Regions from separate parts of the Pantoea sp. GW821-FHT03E06 genome, predicted to be linked through region 2. Evidence: predicted binding sites of a transcription regulator. Region 2 holds the regulator's gene; the other holds the start of a gene.
The links. The regulator PurR, encoded in region 2, represses purine synthesis genes. The targets are predictions, from matches to a motif close to CANGCAAACGTTTGCNTG.

Region 1 (10,954 bases), 1.4 Mb from region 2:
CGGTACCGCCGGTTTGCCGCATATTCTGATGCGCTTCTTTACCGTGGCCGATGCGCGTGAAGCGCGTAAAAGTGTGTTCTGGGCCACCGGCTTTATGGGCTACTTCTACTTCCTGACCTTTATTATCGGCTTCGGCGCGATATTACTGGTGGGATCGAATCCGGCCTTCAAAGATGCCAGCGGCGCCCTGCTCGGCGGCACCAACATGGCGGCGGTCCATCTGGCGAATGCGGTTGGCGGCAGCTTGTTCCTCGGCTTTATCTCGGCCGTGGCTTTCGCCACCATTCTGGCGGTCGTTGCGGGTCTGACATTGGCGGGCGCTTCTGCGGTGTCACACGATCTCTATGCCAGCGTAATCCGCGAAGGTAAAGCGACAGAACGCGATGAGTTGCGCATCTCGAAGATCACCGTGTTGGTATTAGGCGTGGTGGCGATTGCGCTGGGGATTCTGTTTGAAAAACAGAACATTGCCTTTATGGTCGGTCTGGCGTTCTCGATTGCTGCCAGCTGTAACTTCCCCATTATTTTGCTTTCGATGTACTGGTCAAAACTGACCACGCGCGGCGCGATGATTGGCGGCTGGCTGGGATTGATTACGGCAGTGCTATTGATGATCCTTGGCCCAACCATTTGGGTGCAGGTGCTGGGGCATGAGAAGCCGATTTATCCGTATGAGTATCCGGCGCTGTTCTCGATGCTGGCGGCGTTTATCGGCATTTGGCTGTTCTCGATCACCGACCACTCGGCGCGCGGTGCCGAGGAACGTGCTCGCTTCCGCGGACAGTTTATTCGTTCGCAGACGGGAATAGGAATTTCGCAGGGTAAATCGCACTAGGAGCGGTGATTGACCAGGTCGCCATAAATACGGTGCGGTGATTGACCAGGTCGCCATAAATATGGTGCGCTGATTGACCAGGTCGCCATAAATGGCGACCCTACATGTAGGGTGCGCATTAATGCGCACCTGGTTATATCATTATTAGAAACGCAGTGACGCGCCAACGTACGGCCCATCAACCAGCACGTTATCTTTACGGCTGCCCTTATTGTTCAGCTCAATATACTGATAACCCACACGCAGGTTCAGCAGCGAAATTGGCGTGAAGCTCAGGCCACCAGACGCTTCCTGATAGCTATCCAGACGATCGGAGAACGCTTCCGGTGCATAGTAATATTCGCCATACAGTCCCCACATGCTGTTGAAGCTGTACTGCGCGCCGCCGCCCACTGCTACGGTAAAGCCATCACGACCATCTTCCGGATGGGTGAATAGCGCTTTCGCCGTTGGCGCAATGCGGAAATCGCCCACGTCGATGTTATAGCCCAGGCCGGCACCATAGGTGCTGCCATCGTGATCGCTGCGCAGCCAGTTGCCTTTCAGGAACAGGCCTGGCGAGGTAGTACCGAGACCAAGGTTCAGGTTGGTGCTGTGCTCACCCACGTCAACACTGCCCTCAATCGCCTGCGCGCCGCTGCTCAGCAGTGCCAGACCCAATACGCTTCCAGTAACAAGTTGCTTTAACATGTGATTCCACTCCATGAAGGACCAATAATTCGGCGGCAAGGGTACCAGCCTGGCAGCGGGAGACAACATTATTTGGAAAGCTTTACGTAAAAATGGGTTACGACGGGCAAAAGAGCCGCTTCTTAAGCGGCCCAAAGCAGATGACTGAGCAGGGGCGCGAGAATGACCGTCACCACGCCGGAGAGCATCATTACCAGGCTCGAGACCACCCCTTCTTGCTGACCCAGTTGATAAGCGCGCGCGGTCCCTGCACCGTGCGATGCCGCACCGAAGCCCGCGCCTTTCGCCACGCCCTGCTTAATGGCAATACGCAGGAACAGAACATCGCCCACCGCCATACCGAACACGCCGGTGATCACCACAAACAGCGCCACCAGATCCGGCTGACCGCCAATCGGCTGTGCTGCCGCCAGCGCAAACGGTGTGGTAATCGAACGTACTGCCAGGCTGCGCTGGATGGATTCCGGCAGCGCCAGTAAACGCGCCAGCCATACCGAGCTGCACACCGCCACCAGCGTAGCGGTGACGACACCCACGCTCAGCGATAGCCAGTGGCGCTTGATGATCTCGAGGTTCTCATACACCGGTACGGCAAATGCCAGCGTTGCCGGGCCGAGCAGCCAAATCAGCCAGTGACTTTCGGCGATATAATTTTTCCAGCTCACGTGGGTAAGCAGCAGCAGCGCGACCAGCACCAGCGGCGTGAGTACCAGCGGCATGAGCAGCAGCGTACGCCAGCGACGATACAGGACTTTGTTGATGTAATAGACCAGCAGCGTGAATCCCAGACACAGCAGGCTAATCAGTAGATCATTCATGATGGTCCTGCTTGCGTGCAGCGCGTGCCAGTTCAAAACGGTATAAATGGTCGACCACCAGTGAAGTCGACGCCAGCACCAGCAAGGTGCTCACGCCAATCACCACGCAGATACGCCAGCCTTCACTGCGCAATAAATCGCTGTAATTCACCACCGCCACCACCGCCGGGATAAAGAACAACAGCATTTCGGCCAGCAGCCAGTTGGCGCCGGCTTTCACCCAGCGCAGCGGCACAATGTGCGTCATGATAAGTCCCAGCAGCAACACCATACCAACCACATTGGCAGGCAGCGGTAGATGCAGCCAGCTCACCAGCTCGCCGCTGAACATAAACAATCCGACATACAGCACCAGCTGCAGCGGTACGAAAGCGCGTTGCAGGAGATCCGTTCTGCGCGGACTTAATGCCATCATTTCCTTTCACCCCGATGAATAATTCAGGGCTCTAGTATAAATCCGCCGCAAACTGTGAAAGAAATGAATTAAAATCATTCAAACTATGCCAAAAAGGAATGTTTATGGACGTGCGTGCCTTGCGCTACTTCACTGAAGTGGTCCGTCAGCAGAGCTTCACCCGCGCCGCTGAGAAGCTGTACGTGACGCAACCCACCATCAGCAAAATGCTGCGACAGCTGGAAGAGGAGCTGGGCTGCACCTTGCTGCTGCGCGAAGGGCGCAAGCTGCATCTGACCGACAGTGGCCAGGCGGTTTATCAGCGCGGGCTGGCGATTTTGCAGGAGTTTCATCAGCTGGAGGCGGAGTTAGGCGATATCAACCAGCTAAAAACCGGTGAGCTGCGGCTGGGCATTCCGCCAATGGTCGGCATGCAGATTGCGGGTTCTATCTCCGCCTTTCGTCGCCGTTATCCTGGCGTGCAGCTAAAAATTTCTGAGTTTGGCGGGCTGACCGCGCAACAAGCGGTGCTGAGCGGCGCGCTGGATATCGCCCTCACCGCGCTGCCGCTTGATGCAGCGCTGCCGCTCAATACGCTGGCGCTGATGCACCATCCGATGTGCGTATTGCTGCCGCGCAGTGAAAGCTGGCTACAGCATCGCAAAGTAGGTTTGGCTGAATTAGCCCGGCATCCGCTGCTGATCCTCAATGAAGAGTTCGCACTTAATCGCCAAATCATGAAAGCGTTTCAACGTCTGGGCGTAACACCGAACATTGCGCTACGCAGCGCGCAGTGGGATTTTCTGGCATCAATGGTGCAAGCGGGGATGGGATTGGCGATTTTGCCGGAACCGATCTGTCAGCGGCTGGATAAGCAGTCGCTGCTGTGGCTGCCGCTGGATTCGGAGCTGCAGTGGAGCCTGGGCTTGATTTGGCGAGAAGGCAGTTACTTATCACGCAGTGCGCAGGCATGGATTGAGTGCTGCCGTGAACACTGGCCGGATAAGGCACCGCGGCTTTCGGTGTGAAAACAACAGCAGCACAGTAACGTTCTGAACCGGTCGCCATGAATGGCGACCCTACGTTTATCTGACTGGGTTTACGTAGGGTGCGCATTCATGCGCACCGGGATTGCACCGCTACAGATGAAAAATAGGCTTGCCGCTATTCCTCTTTCTCTATCAGCAGCGCTTCGAGCAGATCGAGATCGTGCAGCAGTTTCTGCATCGTCTCGTTAGAGATTTCCTGCGTCGCGCGCAGGTGATACACCTCTGCACGTTCGGCTCGCAGCGCATTGAGGCGGAAACGACGCTCAAGGTTTTCGGCAAACTGCGCCTGCTCAATATCGTTTTTGCCTTCCGCCCGGCGACGTAGATTGCCAATTACCCGCAAACTGACTTCTTTCAGCAGTTCGGGATCGATGTTCTCTTCCGCGTCACTCTCGAGGCGTTGCTCCATTTTGTGCAGGCTCTCTATCGCCACACCCGCCATGGCGGCACGCGCGAACTGAATCTCACGACGATGACCGACCTTATCGATGCTTTCCACATCGCGCAGCAGAATCGGCAGCAGTACCACGCCGACCAGCAGCGAAACCAGAATCACACCGGTGGCGATAAACACCAATTCATAGCGCGCCGGGAAGGGATCGCCATTGCTGAGGAACAGCGGAATCGACAGCACACCAGCCAGCGTGATGGCACCGCGCACCCCGGCAAAAGAGGCAATCAGCAATTCGCGCAGCGAATAGTTGGTAAACTCCAGCGGCTTTTTCTTCAGCAGGCGCTGACTGGTGCGCTTCATGATCCACAGCCAGCCGAATCGCACCACCATCAGGGCGGCGTACACCAACAAGACGTCAGTGAGCAACATCCACAGTTCCACATTGGGATCGGCTTGTGCCTGGGCAATCGACGTGGAAAGGATGTCTGGCAACTGCAGGCCGAGCATCAGGAACACCATGCCGTTAAAGACAAACTCCAGCATCTGCCACACGCTGTTCGCACGCAGACGCATGGCGAGCGGTGCCTGACGGATAATGCCGGAACGCGTGATGGTCATCCCTGCGGCCACGGCGGCCAGGATGCCGGACACGCCAAGGTGTTCGGCAATCAGATAAGAGGCGAACGGTAACAGCAGCAGCAGCACGGTTTGGGTGGCCGGGTCATCGCCGCTCCAGCGGCTCAGCAGGCGCAGCGAGCGACCATACAGCCAGCATATTGCGACGCCGGCAACCAAACCGCCCACGGCCACTTTAAGAAACTCAACGCTGGCACCGCCCCACGTAAACACCATGGTGCCCATGGCGACCGCCACCGCAAACTTGAGTGATACCAGGCCCGATGCGTCGTTCATCAGGGCCTCGCCCTGCACAATCGACATGATCTTTTTCGGGATACGCCCTTCACCGACAATGCCGGACAGCGCCACGGCATCGGTGGGCGACAGCACCGCCGCCAGCGCAAAGGCGGGAATCAGCGGAATGCCCGGCACCAGCCAGTAAATCAGGTAACCAATCCCGACCACGGTGATCAGCACCAGAACCAGCGCCAGCCCCATGATTTCACGACCGTGATGGAGAAATTCGTTAATCGGCGTTTTCCAGCCATCTGCGAACAGCAGCGGCGGAATGAACAGCACGAGGAACAGTTCCGGGTCAAAATCGACATGCAGGCCGAAGACGGGAAAAGCGAGTAGCGCACCGGCGGCAATCTGCACCAGCGGTAGAGGAATTTGAAACGGCAGAATACGTGCCGCCACGCTGGAGAGTGAAACCACCAGCGTCATGATGAGAATAGTAAAGAAGATTTCCATGCTTTCCTTAGGCGAATCAATTTCATTAAAGCGATGTTGTTGCGTGGGAAAGTGTAAAACAAAACGCCGCACAGCGGGCAACCCGATGTGCGGCGAGGAGCAGAAAGAGAAAAATCTTGGTTTTTTAGATAGCCCAACCACCGGCGTAGAACACCACCAGCGCGACAGCAATCACCACCGTGCCAACGTTCAGCTTGCGCCATTCACCCGCGAACAGGCGACCAATCACCAGCGAAGCGAAGCCGAGCATGATGCCGGTTACGATGTTGCACGTCAGCACGATGAAGACTGCGGTCAGCAACCCAGACATCGCATCCACGAAATCATTGAAGTCGATTTTTGCCACGTTGCTGAGCATCAGCAGGCCAACATACATCAGCGCGGGGGCGGTGGCGTAAGCGGGAACCAGATACGCCAGCGGCGACATAAATAGAATCACCAGGAACAACAAGCCGACCACGATCGCCGTCAGACCGGTTTTGCCCCCTGCCGCCGTACCTGCGGCCGATTCAATATAAACCGCAGCGGGTGATGCGCCCACCAGACCGGCGAACAGGCTGCTGACAGAATCCGTGGTCAGCGCGCGGCCACCGTTCATGATCTGGCCCTCTTTATCCAGTAGATTCGCCTGCCCCGCTACCGCACGAATGGTGCCGGTGGCATCGAACACCGCCGTCATTACCAGCGCCAGCACGCTTGGCAGCACGACCGGTTGCAGCGCACCCATGATATCCAGGCTAAACATCGCCGATTGACCGTTGGCATCCTCCAGGCTCGGCATGGCGAACAGACCTTGGTAGGTCACCGCCGGATCGAAAATCAAACCGATAATGGAGATCGCAATAATGGTCAGCAGGATGCCGCCCGGTACGCGACGTTTCTCCAGACCGAAAATAGCCGCCAGTCCCACCAGCGCCATGATCACCGGAAACGAAGCAAAATGGCCGAGCGCCACCGGCAAGCCCGCCGCCGGGTTCTTCACCACCAAACCAATGCCGTCTGCGGCAATCAGCATCAGGAACAGGCCGATACCCACGCCGGTGCCGTGCGCCACCCCCATCGGTAAGTTACGCAGAATCCACGTGCGAATACCGGTCACTGAAATCAGCGTGAACAATAAGCCCATCAGGAACACCGCGCCGAGCGCCACCGGTACGCTAATGTGCTGGCCCAGCACCAGGCTAAAGGCGGTGAAAGCGGTCAGTGAGATAGCACAGCCAATCGCCATGGGCAGATTTGCCCACAAGCCCATGATGATTGAGCCAAAGCTTGCGACCAGACAGGTAGCAACGAACACCGCCGTCGGCGAGAAGCCCGCTTTGCCCAACATGCTGGGGACCACGATAACCGAGTAGACCATCGCCAGAAACGTCGTCAGACCCGCTAATATTTCCTGACGCACGCTGCTGCCGCGTGCAGAGATGTTGAACCAGGCGTCCAGTTTTCCACTGGCCGGGCGCGATTCACCAGACATAATCATTCCTCAATATTTTTTGTGATGTGAGTTGCCGCACGGCGCGCGTTTGCTGCTCCCTGATGCGAGATTTTCATGGTGAAAATCCAGGCAAACGTTTACGTCGCCGCGTATTCCTGTTGGTAAAAAGAGACAGGGAAAAAAGGCAAACGATTATCTGGCGTTTGGCATGGTGTTTTCAACTACTAATCGCGGGGATTGCAGGATAAATCCAGCCGATGGGGTTCCCAGGTCGCCATGAATGACGACCTTACGATCATGGACTTTGTAGGGGCGTCATTCATGACGACCTGGCCGCAATCAACTCTGCAGTTGAATCGGGCCGCCCTGCTCAATGGCGCGTTGCCAGGCGGCGCGCTGCTGCATGGTTTCCAGCCAGCGTGAGGTGGCGGGCATCTCACGCAGTGAACCGCGCATCTGCAGCGCCAGCAGCGGGAAGCTCATCTGCACATCGGCGATACTAAAACGTGAACCGGCAAAATAAGCGTGCTGGCTGAGATGCTGTTCGATGACGCTGCCGTGCAACGCCAGCTGTTTGTTCAGCCAGGCCTTTTGAATGCCCTTACTCAGCGCGATGCCCGCTGGACGCAGCAGCCACGGCACCGGCTTCTTACCCAGCTGAGCAAACACCAGTTTCATCACTAACAGCGGCATGAGCGATCCTTCGGCGTAATGCAGCCAATAACGCGACTGAATCTGTTCATCCTCATCACTCAAGGCCAGCTGATGTTCACTGTCATAGCGCATTTGCAGATATTCGAGAATAGCGCCCGATTCGGCAATAACCCGATTGCCATCGGTGATCACCGGGGATTTACCCAGCGGATGGACTTTCTTTAAGGAATCAGGCGCCAGCAGGCTGTTTTCACGCTGATAACGTTTAATTTGGTAAGGCACCGAGAGCTCTTCCAGCAGCCATAACACGCGGTGCGAGCGGGAATTTTCCAGATGGTGAACGGTGATCATACGGTTTTCCTTGCCGGTAAAAGTGTCCCGGCAAGTATAGTCGATTACCGTTTCTGCTCGTCTTGTTCAGGATCGAGCAGTACCGCACCCGAACCTTGTTCGCCCAGGCGGTCACCGGGATTGCGTAGCGGGCAGTCACGCATCGATAAACAGCCGCAGCCGATGCAGCCATCAAGATCGTTACGTAAACGCGTAAGGGTTTCGATGCGCTTATCCAGTTCTTCACGCCAATGCTGCGTTAGCGCATCCCACTCCTGCGTCGACATACGCTTATTGGCCGGCACCTGCGTCAGGCTATCGCTCACCGTTGCCAGCGGAATGCCAATGCGCTGCGCAATTTTAATGATCGCCACGCGGCGCAACACATCTCGGCTGTAGCGGCGCTGATTACCGCCGTTGCGTGAGCTAAAAATCAATCCCTTGGTTTCATAGAAGTGCAGCGCCGAGACCGCCACACCGCTGCGTTTCGCCACTTCACCCGGCGTCAGCACCGGCTTCGGGTAATTGCGTTCTTTTTTCATTTAGGGCCTTTACCTCAAGTTAACTTGAGGAATTATACTCGCACCCCAGCAAAACTACGAATTTCTAACCAGGTATTAACCATCAGAAGGATGAGGCTATGATGCAACAGGAAATCATTCATTCGCTGACCCACTGGATCGATCAGAATCTGGATAAAGCGCTGTCAATTGATGAAGTCGCAGCAAAATCAGGTTACTCAAAATGGCATCTGCAGCGTATGTTCCGTGCCGTCACGAAACAGACGCTGGGTGGCTATATTCGCGAACGTCGTCTGACGCTGGCCGCAGAAGCGCTGCGTCAAACCCAGCGCCCGGTATTCGATATCGCCATGCAGTACGGCTACGATTCGCAGCAGACGTTCTCACGCGTGTTCCGCCGTCAGTTCTCGCAAACGCCGACCGCTTATCGTCATACCATGCGTCGTCAGGCGATGATGCAGCGTCCACGTTTGCTCAGTTTTGACTGCGTCGAGAGCAGCATGAACAGCTTTGCCCAACGTACAACCGGCGAGTGCTGCCCGGTTAGCTAACCTTTTCTGCGCGCCCCAAGCGGGCGCACCTCTCTTTTTGCCCACCAATTCCTCCCTCTTCGATGAAAAAATTTCTACCATACAAGGTATAAATTTTGTTCAAAATTTAAAATCGAGTGATATAATGTGAGCCAAGTCACACTTTCTTGTTTGCAGTAAGACGGCCAGAAGGGCTTCCCTGACCTTCCTTCTTTGCCGCCAGTGATGTCCATTGAATGTCGGGGATATCACTGATTCTAAGAGGTTTTTTGCAGATGGCCACGTTAACCACCAGTTTGATTGTTATGCGCTGGGAACTCCTGAGCGCAGTAATGATGTTCTTCGCCAGCACCATGAAAATTCGACTGCGTCAAAACAGTCATCACGTGATGGCGCTGCTGTGTGGAGGTATTGGTGTGGGCATGTCCTGCTGGTTCGTTACCGGCCTGCTTGGCATTACGTTAAGCATGGAGAATCTGCATAACTTTATGGAAATCTCTAAGAACGCCTTTATCCAGGTGATGAGCCAGGCGCCAGCAGACTGGCCGATGCCTTAATCGCCGCCAATAAAAAACCCCGCCAAGGCGGGGTTTTTTATTTTGCTGTGTGATTCTTAAATTTTCTTCAATACGGCCGGGATGGCGACATCCGCAACCGTGACGCCCGGTATCTTCGTACCGCGACGATCCTGAATCCACATATCACCCATCATTTGATTAAGCCCGCGATCCAGACCGGTCACTAAGCCAGCTCCCGGCGTAAAGGTCAATTCGCCAAAGTAGATCTGGTCGTTATCGATGTACCAATCCACGCGCACGTAATCGAAATCACTGGCCAGCGTTTTGCTCAACGCCAGGGCGTGCTGTAACGACGCCATCTGCGGTGTCACGTCCAGGCCGGTATCACGAATCTTGTGATAGGCCTCTTTCAGATTGTTAACATAAAAGTTCATCGACAACAGCGGATTACAGCGGTTGTATATCACCTGCAGCACATATTCAAAATTGCCATCGCGCTTATTGAACATGTGGAATTTGTAATCGATCGGTGCCGTTTTACCATCACCGATGTACTGCTCCACCAGAATACGCGGCTTGATGTAGCGATAGTGAATCTCACGCGCCTCATTGGCGAAGTCGGTTTTCAACCAGCGATGACAGTCGTTAATAATCTGCTGCTTCTTCAGCGCGTCCGGCTCTTCCAGCAGGATTTCCACCATGTTGGAGGCATGATTCGGTTTGATCACCGTATTTTTCCAGCTCGGCAAGGTGTGCAGCGAGCTGGGATCGCTGGTTTCATACACCAGCGGGATCAGGTATTCGCTACCCACTTTCTCGGCGATATATTCACGCACGGAATATTTGTCCGACAGGCGTCCGTAGATCTGATAGTCGCCGTGGACGAATTTGCGGTACAGCACCTTCTCATTGAAGACCTTCGGCTCACGCAGGTTGGGTAATCTACGAAACTTATGAAAGTAGTAGATACGATCCTGGGTTGCCCAGGGCATCTTCTTAATGAAGTACTGCACGCTTCTTCTGAGTTCTTCTTTCAACTTGAGCATATCTGACCTCATTTGTAGGTTTTGTAGTTGAGTGAGGAAACCTGGATTTTTTGGATGACGCCATTTTTGAAGAAGTAATTCATTACGGTAAGAGACAGCAATTCTGAGATGAAAACGCTCCAGGCGGCACCCATGATGCCGTAGCCCTGTATCAGCCACCACGACAGCGGCAAGCTGATAACCATCAGGCAAACAATTTTCTTCAACAGATAATTAAACCCGCCTTCTTTGACCATGTAGCGATACGCTACGGTCCCCATCGCCGAAAAGCAGGTTGCTAACGACAACAACGTAATGAGACTTCCTGACTGTGTGTATTCGTGACCATACAAAGCGATGATGATTTTTTCGCCGTACATCGCGATCACC
Region 2 (10,954 bases):
TATCACTTTGTGCGCTTACACCGCGTTGGCAGACAAAGCCAACCCAAGCGAGTGCGACGGTTGCTACCATGACAAGTGTGGTGTTGTAGAGCGCATGCGCTAATCCAGCAGAGACCAGCAGGCTGGCAACAAAACACAGACCTAGCTGGAAAAGGTTTTGCAAACCTGCTGCTCTCCCGGTCGCATGCGGGAAAGGGGAGAGCGCGCTAGCCACCACAATGGGATAGATTGCGCCATTAGCGAGCGCCATGCCGCAGAAAGGCATCAGCAATGCAAACAGTGGCGTTGCTGGCATTAATGCCACCACAAACAGGCTAAGGATGCTCAAACTGTAAAGCACCAGCAACCATGGCAACAATTGAGCGCCTTGATAGCGGTTGAGCAGCGCGCGGCAGCCAAATCCGCCCATTAAAAAGGCGATGGTTTGAGGAATATAGCTCAGCCCAATATCGGCAGGCGTTAAGCCGGCGGCGGCGAGAATAAAGGGCGAACCGGTCAGCCAGGCAAAGAAACTTGCGGAGCAGGCTGAATAAATCAAGACGTTACCACTATACACTCGCGTACTAAGTAAAGTTAGCCAGCCGGGCTGGGTGCTCTTAGCGACGTTTTCGCGTTTCGGCGAGGTTAACCGCAGCGTGCCAACCAGCAATACCACTGCGACAAGCGTGAGGGTGATAAAGATGCTGCGCCAGTGGAAGTGACTGATTAGCCAGGCTCCCAGCAGCGGAGCGAGCGCCGGTGACAAGGCGACCAGCGGCATAATCGTGGCAAAAACTTTATGAGCCTGTGCTTTTGGATAGCGATCAACGACCAATGCCTGCCAGCTCACCGCTGCAGCACATACCCCAATCGCCTGCACAAAACGTAACGCCAGCATCAGGCGTACATCGGTCACCCAAAGCATACCAAGACAGCCAAGTGCAAAGATGGCTAAGCCCGCCAGCAGAATAGGTTTACGACCGTAGCGATCTGATAGCGGTCCCCAAAAGACCTGCGCACAAGCAAAGCCGGCAAGGAACAGACTCAGGCTGGCACTGATGGTGCCCGGTGCAGTGGCAAAATCACGTTGCATATCGCCAAAGGCGGGTAAATACATATCCGTGGCAAGAAAGCCGAGCATGCTGAGCACGGCAAGGTAGGGCATAAATGCTTTAGACGACAACATGTTATTTCTCTTATGGGCAGGTTGAACGCGGGGGAGTGTAAAAGGATGCAACACGCTTTGTGAAACGCTAATATTTGCACAGTGCTGTTAAATTTTTTGAAGGTGAATTCATGTGGTCAGAATACGCGCTTGAAGTGGTAGATGCCGTAGCGCGAACCGGCAGCTTCAGCGCCGCGGCGCAGGAGTTGCACCGTGTGCCTTCTGCCATCAGCTATACCGTACGCCAACTGGAAACCTGGCTGGCGGTACCGCTCTTTGAGCGCCAGCATCGGGAAGTGGTAATGACACCGGCAGGTGAGCATTTTGTGCGTGAAGGACGATCTGTTATCAAAAAAATGCTCGCCACCCGCAGGCAGTGTCAGCAGCTGGCCAATGGCTGGCGCGGTGAGTTGAGCATCGCCATTGACTGTATTGTAAAACCGCAGCGTACGCGGCAATTAGTGAAGGACTTCTATCGCCATTTCCCGGACATGGAGTTGATCATCAGTTATGAAGTGTTTAATGGCGTCTGGGACGCGTTAGCCGATGGACGCGTTGATGTCGCGATTGGCGCCACCCAGGCAATTCCGGTTGGGGGACGTTTTGCTTTTCAGGATATGGGGGCGCTTAACTGGCGCTGTGTCGTGAGTCCTCATCATCCTTTAGTCAGTAGCGTTGAACTGGATGATGAAACTCTGCGGGCATGGCCTTCGCTGGTGCTGGAAGATACCTCGCGAGCGTTGCCGCGCCGCATGACATGGACGCTCGATAATCAGCGGCGCCTGGTGGTGCCAGAATGGGAAACCGGGCTCGACTGCTTGCAGGCAGGATTGTGCGTTGGGATGGTGCCGGGCCATTTAGCCCGACCGCTGCTGGATAACCATGCGTTGGTGGAGCTGCAATTGCCGCAGGCCTTTCCAGACAGCCCCTGCTGCGTTAGCTGGTCAGAACAGCGCGCGTCGCCGGCGCTGGATTGGCTATTAGCCTATCTCGGGGATGCCGAAACGCTGAACCACGAATGGCTCAGTGAAGTGACACACTAGCGACGATAGTCGCGGAATGGCCCGTCTGCCACGGAGCGGCGCTCAATCAGCGTGGGTTGAACCTCAATGGTTTGTGGCTCTTCGCGCTTGCTGGTGATGCGATCGAGCAGCATCTCCAAAGCTTTTTCACCTAATTCGGCTTTAGGCTGATGCACGGTGGTCAGGGCGGGCGTGAAATAACGCGCGTTGCGCACGTTATCATAGCCAATCACTGAGATATCCTGCGGCACGCGCAAACCCATTTCATCTGCTGCGCAAATTGCGCCCATCGCCATAATGTCACCACCGCAGAACACGGCGGTGGGGCGCTGTTTCTGATTAAGGATTTGCTGCATCGCCTGATAACCCGATTCCGGTTCAAAGTCGCCCTGAACGATCCATTCCGGGCGCACAGTGATGCCCGCTTCATTCATCGCCTGAAGGAAACCGGCATGACGTCCGCCGCCGGTATTGCGCTCCAATTGGCCAGGAATTGCGCCAATGTCGCGGTGACCACGTTCAATCAGATATCGACCAGCGAGATAGCCACCCTGGAATGCATTATCCTGCACGGTATCGGTAAAATCGCCGCGCGAAGCACCCCAATCCATAACAACCATCGGAATATTGCGATTTTCTTCAAGCATTTGCAGCAAATCATCGGGATATTCTGAACACATCACGAGCAATCCATCGACACGCTTCTGCGCCATCATGGAGAGATAAGCGCGCTGCTTTTGTAAGTCGTTATGCGCGTTACCCAGAATCAACGTATAGCCGCGATCGAAGCAGTGATTTTCTACCGCTTCAATAATTTCGGCAAAATAAGGCGCTTCACTGGAGGTCGCCAGCAGGCCCAACGTTTTGGTGTGATTGACTTTCAGGCTACGCGCCACGGCGCTTGGCGAGTAGTGCAATGCTTTGATCGCTTCCCATACGGCGTTACGCGTCTCTTCTGCTACGAAACGCGTTTTGTTGATGACATGCGAAACCGTGGTGGTCGAAACACCCGCGCGTTTTGCCACATCTTTAATTGTTGCCATGAAAATGGTACTCCTGGGCTTATCGCAACTTACTGATAAGTATATTGTTAAACGTTTGCGTCTGCTAATGCTTTTATCGCCCAAAATAAGGGGCAAAACGGTGTGGTTTAGCAGACAAAATCACTTTATCGCGCTGTAAACACACCCTGCACAAAATGTGTTGCGCAACGAAAGGCGGCGATTCTAGCAAGCCCGGGCGGATAACACGAGATTTTTGCCCATCGCTGTGCGAAAATCGGTTTAACCCTAAGAAATGTGTGACTAAGGAGGAGTAATGAGTACGGATTTGAAGCTGGCGCTAATGACAACCGTTGGTGCTCTGTTAATGATTATTGCCTTTAGCTTTACTGCAATCATGCATTAATAAAAAAAGCCGGAGCAGCTCAATGCAGCGTCCGGCTTTTTTCTGCGCGTTGCGCAACAACTAACGAATGGTTTTCGGCGTCATCATACGACGCGCCCCAACATAGTGTTTCTGCCAGTAATCCTCACCCAACGCGCTAATCTGAATATCTTTGCCGGTACGCGGCGACTGAATGAATTTGCCATTACCAAGATACACGCCAACATGATCGGCAGTGCCACGATTATTGATGCGGAAGAACACCAAATCACCTTTTTCCAGCATTTCACGCTTAATTGGTGCAGCATCGCGCAGGTGATACATCTCATTGGCGGTGCGCGGGAACTTGAACTTCACCAAATCTTTATAGGCGTACCACACCAGGCCGCTGCAGTCGAAGCCGGTATGCGGGGAGGTGCCGCCCCATTGATAAGGTTTGCCGAGCTGGCCCATTAATTTTGTCATCGCAGTTTCACGCGCCTTTTGATAACGCTGGCGATGCGCCTTGCTCATTTTGATGCCGGTGAGCGGCAATGCTTCATCATCAACGTCGACGTCTGCGGCTTTTTTTATCTGTCGTTGATGACCATATTTCTTCGTCGTGGGTTTTAGCAGGGATTTTTTGCGGCTGGTTTTAGTTAGTGCGATTTCTGGCTTTGCCAGTTTTTTAATTTTGAGTTTTTGGACGGCAGGCAGCCGCGATTTTTTCGTAGTGGTTTTCACCGGACGTCGTTTGCGGCGCTCGTCTTCACGTGCGCTCTTTTTCTCTGCTTTTTGCGAGCTGGCATTAACCGGCGCATGCGGAGACGCAGAGGCCACGTTAAAGAACAGTTGGGCAAAAGCCAGTATGAAAAGCGTAATCAGTAAACGCATAATCCGGTTATAGGTTCAGCAGGCTGGAAACAAACAGACTGCGGCAGAGTGAGAGTAATCTGATCAAACGATCAGCGCCGAGGCAATTCTAATCCACTTTTTTTCCAAAAGGTAAGGCCTTTTTCTATTAAACTGTTACCAGATTGATTCTGTCGCAAAAATGAACTAATTCAGCTGGTTAACGCAGCGAAACTATTGCTAATTATTAATTTAGTCATGCCTATTAATGATATGAAAATGTTATTTGTGGCGGCCCAACTTAACAAACATGGCGATTCCCCGACGCTAACGTAAAATCCCGTTTTCAGTACGGGAGCGAAATCGCTACAATAAACAAACACGAAGTGAAGCATTAAGGAAGGCAATAATGAGTACTGTTGAAAAAATTCAGCGTCAGATCGCAGAAAACCCGATCCTGCTGTACATGAAAGGTTCGCCAAAGCTGCCAAGCTGCGGTTTCTCGGCGCAAGCCGTGCAGGCGCTTTCTGCGTGTGGTGAGCGTTTCGCCTACGTGGACATTCTGCAGAACCCGGATATCCGCGCTGAAATGCCTAAGTACGCTAACTGGCCAACCTTCCCGCAATTGTGGGTAGATGGTGAACTGGTTGGCGGCTGCGACATTATCGTTGAGATGTTCCAGCGCGGCGAACTTCAGCCCCTGCTGAAAGAAACCGCAGAGAAGTATAAAGAAGCGGAATAATGAAGAAGGCCGACAACGATGTCGGCCTTTTCTTTTTACTCTTCGGACGATGCGTCTTCCTTCGGCGCGTCATCAAAGGCCAGCGGCCAGCCGCCAAGGCGCTTCCAGCGGTTCACCAGTTCGCAGAACAGCGTTGCGGTTTGCTCGGTGTCATACAGTGCCGAGTGCGCCTGAGTGCTATCAAAATCCATTCCTGCCGCTTTACAGGCTTTCGCCAACACCGTTTGCCCGAACACTAAACCGCTTAACGCGGCCGTATCAAAAGTGGCAAAAGGGTGAAAGGGATTGCGCTTCAGGCTGGCACGCTCGGCGGCTGCCATCACGAAGTTGAGATCGAAAGTGGCGTTATGCGCCACGATAATGGCGCGATTGCAGCCGCTGTCTTTTGTGCCTTTGCGCACCATTTTGAAAATGGCATGCAGGGCTTCGTATTCACTTACGGCGCCGCGCAGCGGATTAGTGGGATCGATACCGGTAAACGCCAGCGCCGCTGGATTAAGAATGGCGCCTTCAAACGGTTCCACGTGGAAATGCAGCGTTTCGTCACGATGCAACCAGCCATCTTCATCCATCTTGAGCGTGGTGGCCGCAATTTCCAGCAGCGCATCGGTTTGCGCGTTAAAACCGGCCGTTTCGACGTCGATCACTACAGGATAAAAACCGCGGAAGCGTTGGTGGAGAGCGTTTAAAGCGTTCGATTCAGACATCAGGATCTCATGGCAATAAATAGGGCAGCGCGCATTATGGCAAAAATCGCAGGAGGGTGCAGCAGGAGAGGGAAGTCAGCCCGCAAATAAGCAGGCTGACAAGCAACATTAGTTGCCGAGGCCGTGACCGGCATGTTTGTTTTCAATCAACTCGATTTTATAACCGTCTGGATCTTCAACAAACGCAATAATGGTGGAGCCGCCTTTTACCGGGCCCGCTTCACGCGTCACGTTGCCGCCAGCGCTGCGGATACGCTCGCAGGTGTCAGCCACGTTATCCACGCCCAGCGCGATATGACCGTAAGCATTGCCGAGGTCGTATTTATCCACGCCCCAGTTGTAAGTAAGCTCAATCACCGCGCCTTCACTCTCTTCGGTGTAGCCAACAAACGCAAGGGTGTATTTGTACTCGGTGTTTTCGCTCTGGCGCAGCACGCGCATGCCTAGCACACGGGTGTAGAAATCGATTGAACGTTGCAAATCGCCAACGCGTAACATGGTGTGAAGTAAACGCATAACATCCTCTTTTTTAAAACGTCATCAGTGAATGACAAGACAACTTAGTATACACACTGATGAAACAACGCTGCCGCCTATCCACAGCGGCAGCCATTACTTACAGCGTTGGATAATCGGTATACCCTTCTGCTCCGCCGCCGTAGAAGCTTTCTGGACGCTGTGGGTTGAGTGGGGCATCTTGCTGCAGACGCGCCACCAGATCCGGGTTAGCGATAAAGTCGCGACCAAAGGCCACGGCATCAATCAGGCCGCGCGCGATCAGATCGTCGGCTTTTTCAACGGTATAAGCGCCAGCGCCAATGATCACGCCAGGGAACAGCGCACGCACTTTCTCGCGGAAGGCATCGCTGTAAGGCTGGCCACCCGCCCAGTCTGGCTCGGAGAGATGCAGATACGCCAGGCCACGTTTGCCCAGTTCCGCGATATACCACAGTGCGGCTTTCTCTTCTTCCGGACCATTTTCCAGGTTTTGGAAGGCACCGATAGGCGAAATACGGATGCCGATGCGATCGGCCGACCAGTTGGCAATCGCCGCATCCACCACTTCCAGTGCGAAACGGCCACGTTTCTCGATGGAACCGCCGTATTCATCGTTGCGCTGGTTTGAGTCTGGCGCGAGGAACTGATGCATCAGATAACCGTGTGCAGAGTGCAGTTCCAGCAGGTCAAAGTCCGCTTCGCGTGCATTTGCCGCCGCCTGGCCAAAATCTTTCACAATCTGCTGAATTTCAGCTACCGACAGTTCGCGTGGCAGCGACGTATCCTCACGATAAACGCTGCCATCGGCGGCACGCAAAGAGGTGCGGGTGCCTGCGGCCAGCGCGGTTGGTGCCACCGGCGCTTTACCTTCTGGCTGCACGCTGTTGTGAGAAATACGGCCGGTATGCCACAGCTGTACAGCGCTGTGACCGTGCGCAGCGTGGATACCTTCATTAATTAATTTCCAGGCGGCGATTTGCGGCTCAGTGTGCAGACCCGGCGCACCGGCATAGCCTTTCGCCTGGAAAGAGATCTGGGTTGCTTCGGTGATGATCAAACCGGCACTGGCACGCTGCTGATAATATTCAGCCATCAGCGGCGTGGGGATATCGCCCGGTTCAATACTGCGCAGGCGCGTCAGCGGGGCCATGAAAATGCGGTTTGGTACGGTAATCGCGCCCACTTTCAGTGGGGAGAACAACTGCTTACTCGCCATAATGACTCCTCTGGGAAGACCGGTCGTCTAGTAACTGCGGTTTTTTAAAAATCAGCGACTTATCAGCCACTGTTCGATAGTTTCAAGAGCCAGGCTAATGGGGCCAGGCTCGCGGGAAATCTTGCTTTGTAAGCTGGCACCCAGCCAAAGTAAGTAACAACGCTGTGCCAGCTGCTGCGGCGTTTGGTTAAAAGGCAACGGCTGCTCAGCCGCTACCTCGGTTAAGCAGCGCGTGTAGGCGGCAATAATCGCATTAGCGCCATGCTGCAATGCATCACGCATCGGCTCGGAGAGATCGCACACCTCTGCGGACAATTTCACGCCCAGGCAACCCACAATATGGCCCTGCTCGATAAACAGCGTTTCGGCATAACGAAAATGCTGTAACAGACGCTCAGTCGGCGTAAGACCCGGCTGGTTTAATTGCTGTTCAATCTGCTGTAAAAAGTTGGCGAAGTAGCGTTCAAGCAACGCCACGCCGAACGCTTCTTTTGAGCGGAAATAGTGATAGAACGAGCCCTTGGTGACGTCTGCCAGCGCCAGCATCTCGATCAACCCCATGCCGGTAAAACCGCGCTGCAAACAAACCTGCTCGCCAGTAGCGAGCAGATGTTCACGGGTGTCGATGCGTTGCGATGTCTTATTCATGGCACGCAGGTTATTAGACCAGTCAGTCTAATGCAACTGTCCGGCTCAGCTTTGGCACGATCTGATCATATCCAGCTGCGGCTGGTACGCCTGTGTTTGCACGTTAAACATGGCAAGCACCGTATGGAAGAGATTGTCCTGCGAGACTTTCGCGTCCGCTGCTTGCTGGCGCAAACAGGATGCGTTGATGTGCAAGGCGGCGGCATAGCCGGGTGACATCCACAGCAGCAGAGGGATGTGCGTTTGCTGGGTTGGGGCAAAAAGATAGGGCGCACCGTGCAAATACATGCCGCGTTCGCCGAGTGATTCGCCATGGTCAGAGAGATAAATCAGCGCCACATTAAAGCGGTCGCTGAGCCCTTTCAGTTTATCGATGGTGCGGCTGACCATATCGTCGGTGTAGAGCAGCGAATTGTCGTACGTATTGACCAGCGCCTGATGGTCGCAATCCTGGATTTGGTTGCTGTCACAGGTTGGTGTAAACCGGCGGAACTGCGCGGGGTAACGCTGATAATAGGCTGGACCGTGGCTGCCCATCTGATGCAGCACAATCATCCCGTCGTTGTGTAAGCCAGCAATATAGTTATCAAGGCGGTGCAGCAGCACATCATCCTGACAGAAACCGTCATGACAATATTCCGGCAATTTCCATTGGGTCATGTCCGTGTGCGGTACACGATCGCAGGCGCCTTTACAGCCACCGTCATTCTCACGCCATAGCACGCTGACACCAGCGTGGGCAAGGATGTCAAGCACGCCTTCCTGATGATGCGCCAGATTAGCGTCATAGTGCACGCGTGGCATATTCGAAAACATACAGGGCACTGAAATGGCGGTTTCTGTACCACAGGAGGTGGTATTTGGATAATAGATCACCTGCTGTTTTTTCAGTTCTGGGTTAGTTTCTCGCCCATAGCCCCCGAGTGAAAAATTCTCCGCACGCGCGGTTTCACCCACCACTAATACCACCAGCGTTTTTTTGGCTGCTGCGCTCATTAACGGGCCTTTGTGTGCATCCTGTCCGATTTTCACCAGCGCCTGGTCACCTTGCAGATAGCGCTGATCGACATAATGGCCAGTACCGCTGACGATATTGGCTGGCGTAATCATTTTCACCAGACCTTTGTTATTGCGGATCAGCGAGGCGTAATCTTTGTAAAACAGTACCGCCATCAGCAGAATCAATAATATCGCGCCCAACGCGCCGACCAGCCGTTGTAATAGATTCCACCACCAACGTTGTCCCCGACGAATGCGCACTAAACAGAGGACGACGGCCGGTATCACGCCCATTAAAAACATCCATACCACATAGCGACTGCTTATCAATGCCCCGGCTTCTTGCGGATCCGATTCAAAGACATTTTGCATCATATTGGCATCGATAACCGTGCCGAAACTGTGCATGAAATAGTTGGCGGCAGCGCTGATGAAGACCAGCACAATCAGCAATGGCTTACGGATATAAGGCCATGCAGCAAGCGAGAAAAGAAAATAAAAAGCGCAGGCGAGGACGACTGGAATACTGGCGGCAAACAGATAGTCGTGAAGATGATCGTAGGAAATCATTTCCCAGGCGCGCAGCAAGAAAAGTGCATTCAGTACGAATGCGAAGAACAGAGCAGCAATAAGGTTAAACCCGCTGGTGCCGCACTGCAGTGTGTTCGGGAATCTCATGAAAACTCAACGGTAGGGAGTAGTGTGACAATCGTATGAAGACAATATGAGGAAAACCTTAACCAAGGTTAAACATACCCAATCTAAAACATCATCTTGCTGGATATTTGGTAAACAGTGGTTACGAAGTGCGGCGATGTATTGATTGCGAGCAATTAACGTTTACTCTTTGTACTATGTCATCAAGCTGTGATCGCTGTGCAACCAGATGTTAATTCCGGAGTGGATGTGGCCGAACAATTAGAGTTCTTTCCTGTTCCCAGCCCGTGCCGTGGCATTTGCCAAAGTGATGCGCGTGGCTATTGTCGTGGTTGTTTGCGCAGCCGGGAAGAGCGCTTTAACTGGATGAAACTCACCGATGCGCAAAAGCGAGATGTGCTGCGTTTATGCCGTCAACGCTGGCTGCGGTTGCATCGCCAGCAGAAACTCGATGAAGATCATGATCCGCAACAACCAGAGCTGTTTTAACAAAGCGCTGGATTGCCGTTCCGTTATACTCCTGCTTTCGCCATCTGGATTTGTGATTGAGGGAGTTTAACCATGTTACAACCGCAACTAATTGCACCGCAGGGACCGTCTTTTTCACCGCTGATTGCGGGCTACTGGCGCTTGATGGAGTGGGGCATGACGCCACAGCAGGTCGTGCAATTCATTGAGCACCATCTTTCTCTCGGGGTCACCACCGTCGACCACGCCGACATTTATGGCGATTATCAGTGTGAAGCCGCCTTTGGCGCTGCGCTGCGGCTGGCGCCGGGATTACGCGAAAAACTGCAGATCGTCACCAAGTGCGGTATTGCAACGCGTGCAAAACCAGAACACCGTATCGGTCACTACATTACCGAAGCCAGCCATATTCTGCACAGTGCCGAAAACTCGCTGCGTCATTTCAATACTGATTACCTCGATCTCCTGCTCATTCACCGTCCCGATCCGTTGATGGACGCGGATGAAATTGCCCAAGCCTTTGTTGCACTGCATCAGAGCGGCAAGGTGAGCCATTTTGGCGTTTCTAATTTCACGCCTTCCCAATTCACACTGCTGCAATCGCGCTTACCTTTCAGTTTGGTCACCAACCAACTG

Region 1: a site for PurR is predicted at 7,113-7,130, ahead of AC07WB_RS01780 (NCS2 family permease). Genes of this name have one in related genera too.

Annotation. Positions count from the first base shown of each region.
Region 1 is NZ_JBWKUG010000001.1:383,371-394,324, reverse strand. It holds gene actP (cation/acetate symporter ActP) at 1-835, shown strand, start outside; gene AC07WB_RS01805 (YfaZ family outer membrane protein) at 980-1,525, opposite strand; gene AC07WB_RS01800 (LrgB family protein) at 1,648-2,343, opposite strand; gene AC07WB_RS01795 (CidA/LrgA family protein) at 2,336-2,758, opposite strand; gene AC07WB_RS01790 (LysR family transcriptional regulator) at 2,863-3,765, shown strand; gene AC07WB_RS01785 (Na+/H+ antiporter) at 3,902-5,551, opposite strand; gene AC07WB_RS01780 (NCS2 family permease) at 5,676-7,025, opposite strand; gene AC07WB_RS01775 (glutathione S-transferase family protein) at 7,326-7,991, opposite strand; gene soxR (redox-sensitive transcriptional activator SoxR) at 8,036-8,512, opposite strand; gene soxS (superoxide response transcriptional regulator SoxS) at 8,611-9,042, shown strand; gene AC07WB_RS01760 (YjcB family protein) at 9,297-9,578, shown strand; gene AC07WB_RS01755 (ATP-grasp fold amidoligase family protein) at 9,635-10,585, opposite strand; gene AC07WB_RS01750 (oligosaccharide flippase family protein) at 10,594-10,954, opposite strand, start outside.
Region 2 is NZ_JBWKUG010000001.1:1,791,451-1,802,404, forward strand. It holds gene punC (purine nucleoside transporter PunC) at 1-1,165, opposite strand, end outside; gene punR (DNA-binding transcriptional activator PunR) at 1,276-2,187, shown strand; gene purR (HTH-type transcriptional repressor PurR) at 2,184-3,209, opposite strand; gene cydH (cytochrome bd-I oxidase subunit CydH) at 3,484-3,573, shown strand; gene AC07WB_RS08365 (C40 family peptidase) at 3,634-4,425, opposite strand; gene AC07WB_RS08370 (Grx4 family monothiol glutaredoxin) at 4,790-5,125, shown strand; gene rnt (ribonuclease T) at 5,161-5,832, opposite strand; gene gloA (lactoylglutathione lyase) at 5,941-6,348, opposite strand; gene AC07WB_RS08385 (alkene reductase) at 6,449-7,546, opposite strand; gene AC07WB_RS08390 (TetR/AcrR family transcriptional regulator) at 7,598-8,194, opposite strand; gene eptA (phosphoethanolamine transferase EptA) at 8,240-9,871, opposite strand; gene AC07WB_RS08400 (DUF1289 domain-containing protein) at 10,100-10,339, shown strand; gene AC07WB_RS08405 (aldo/keto reductase) at 10,412-10,954, shown strand, end outside.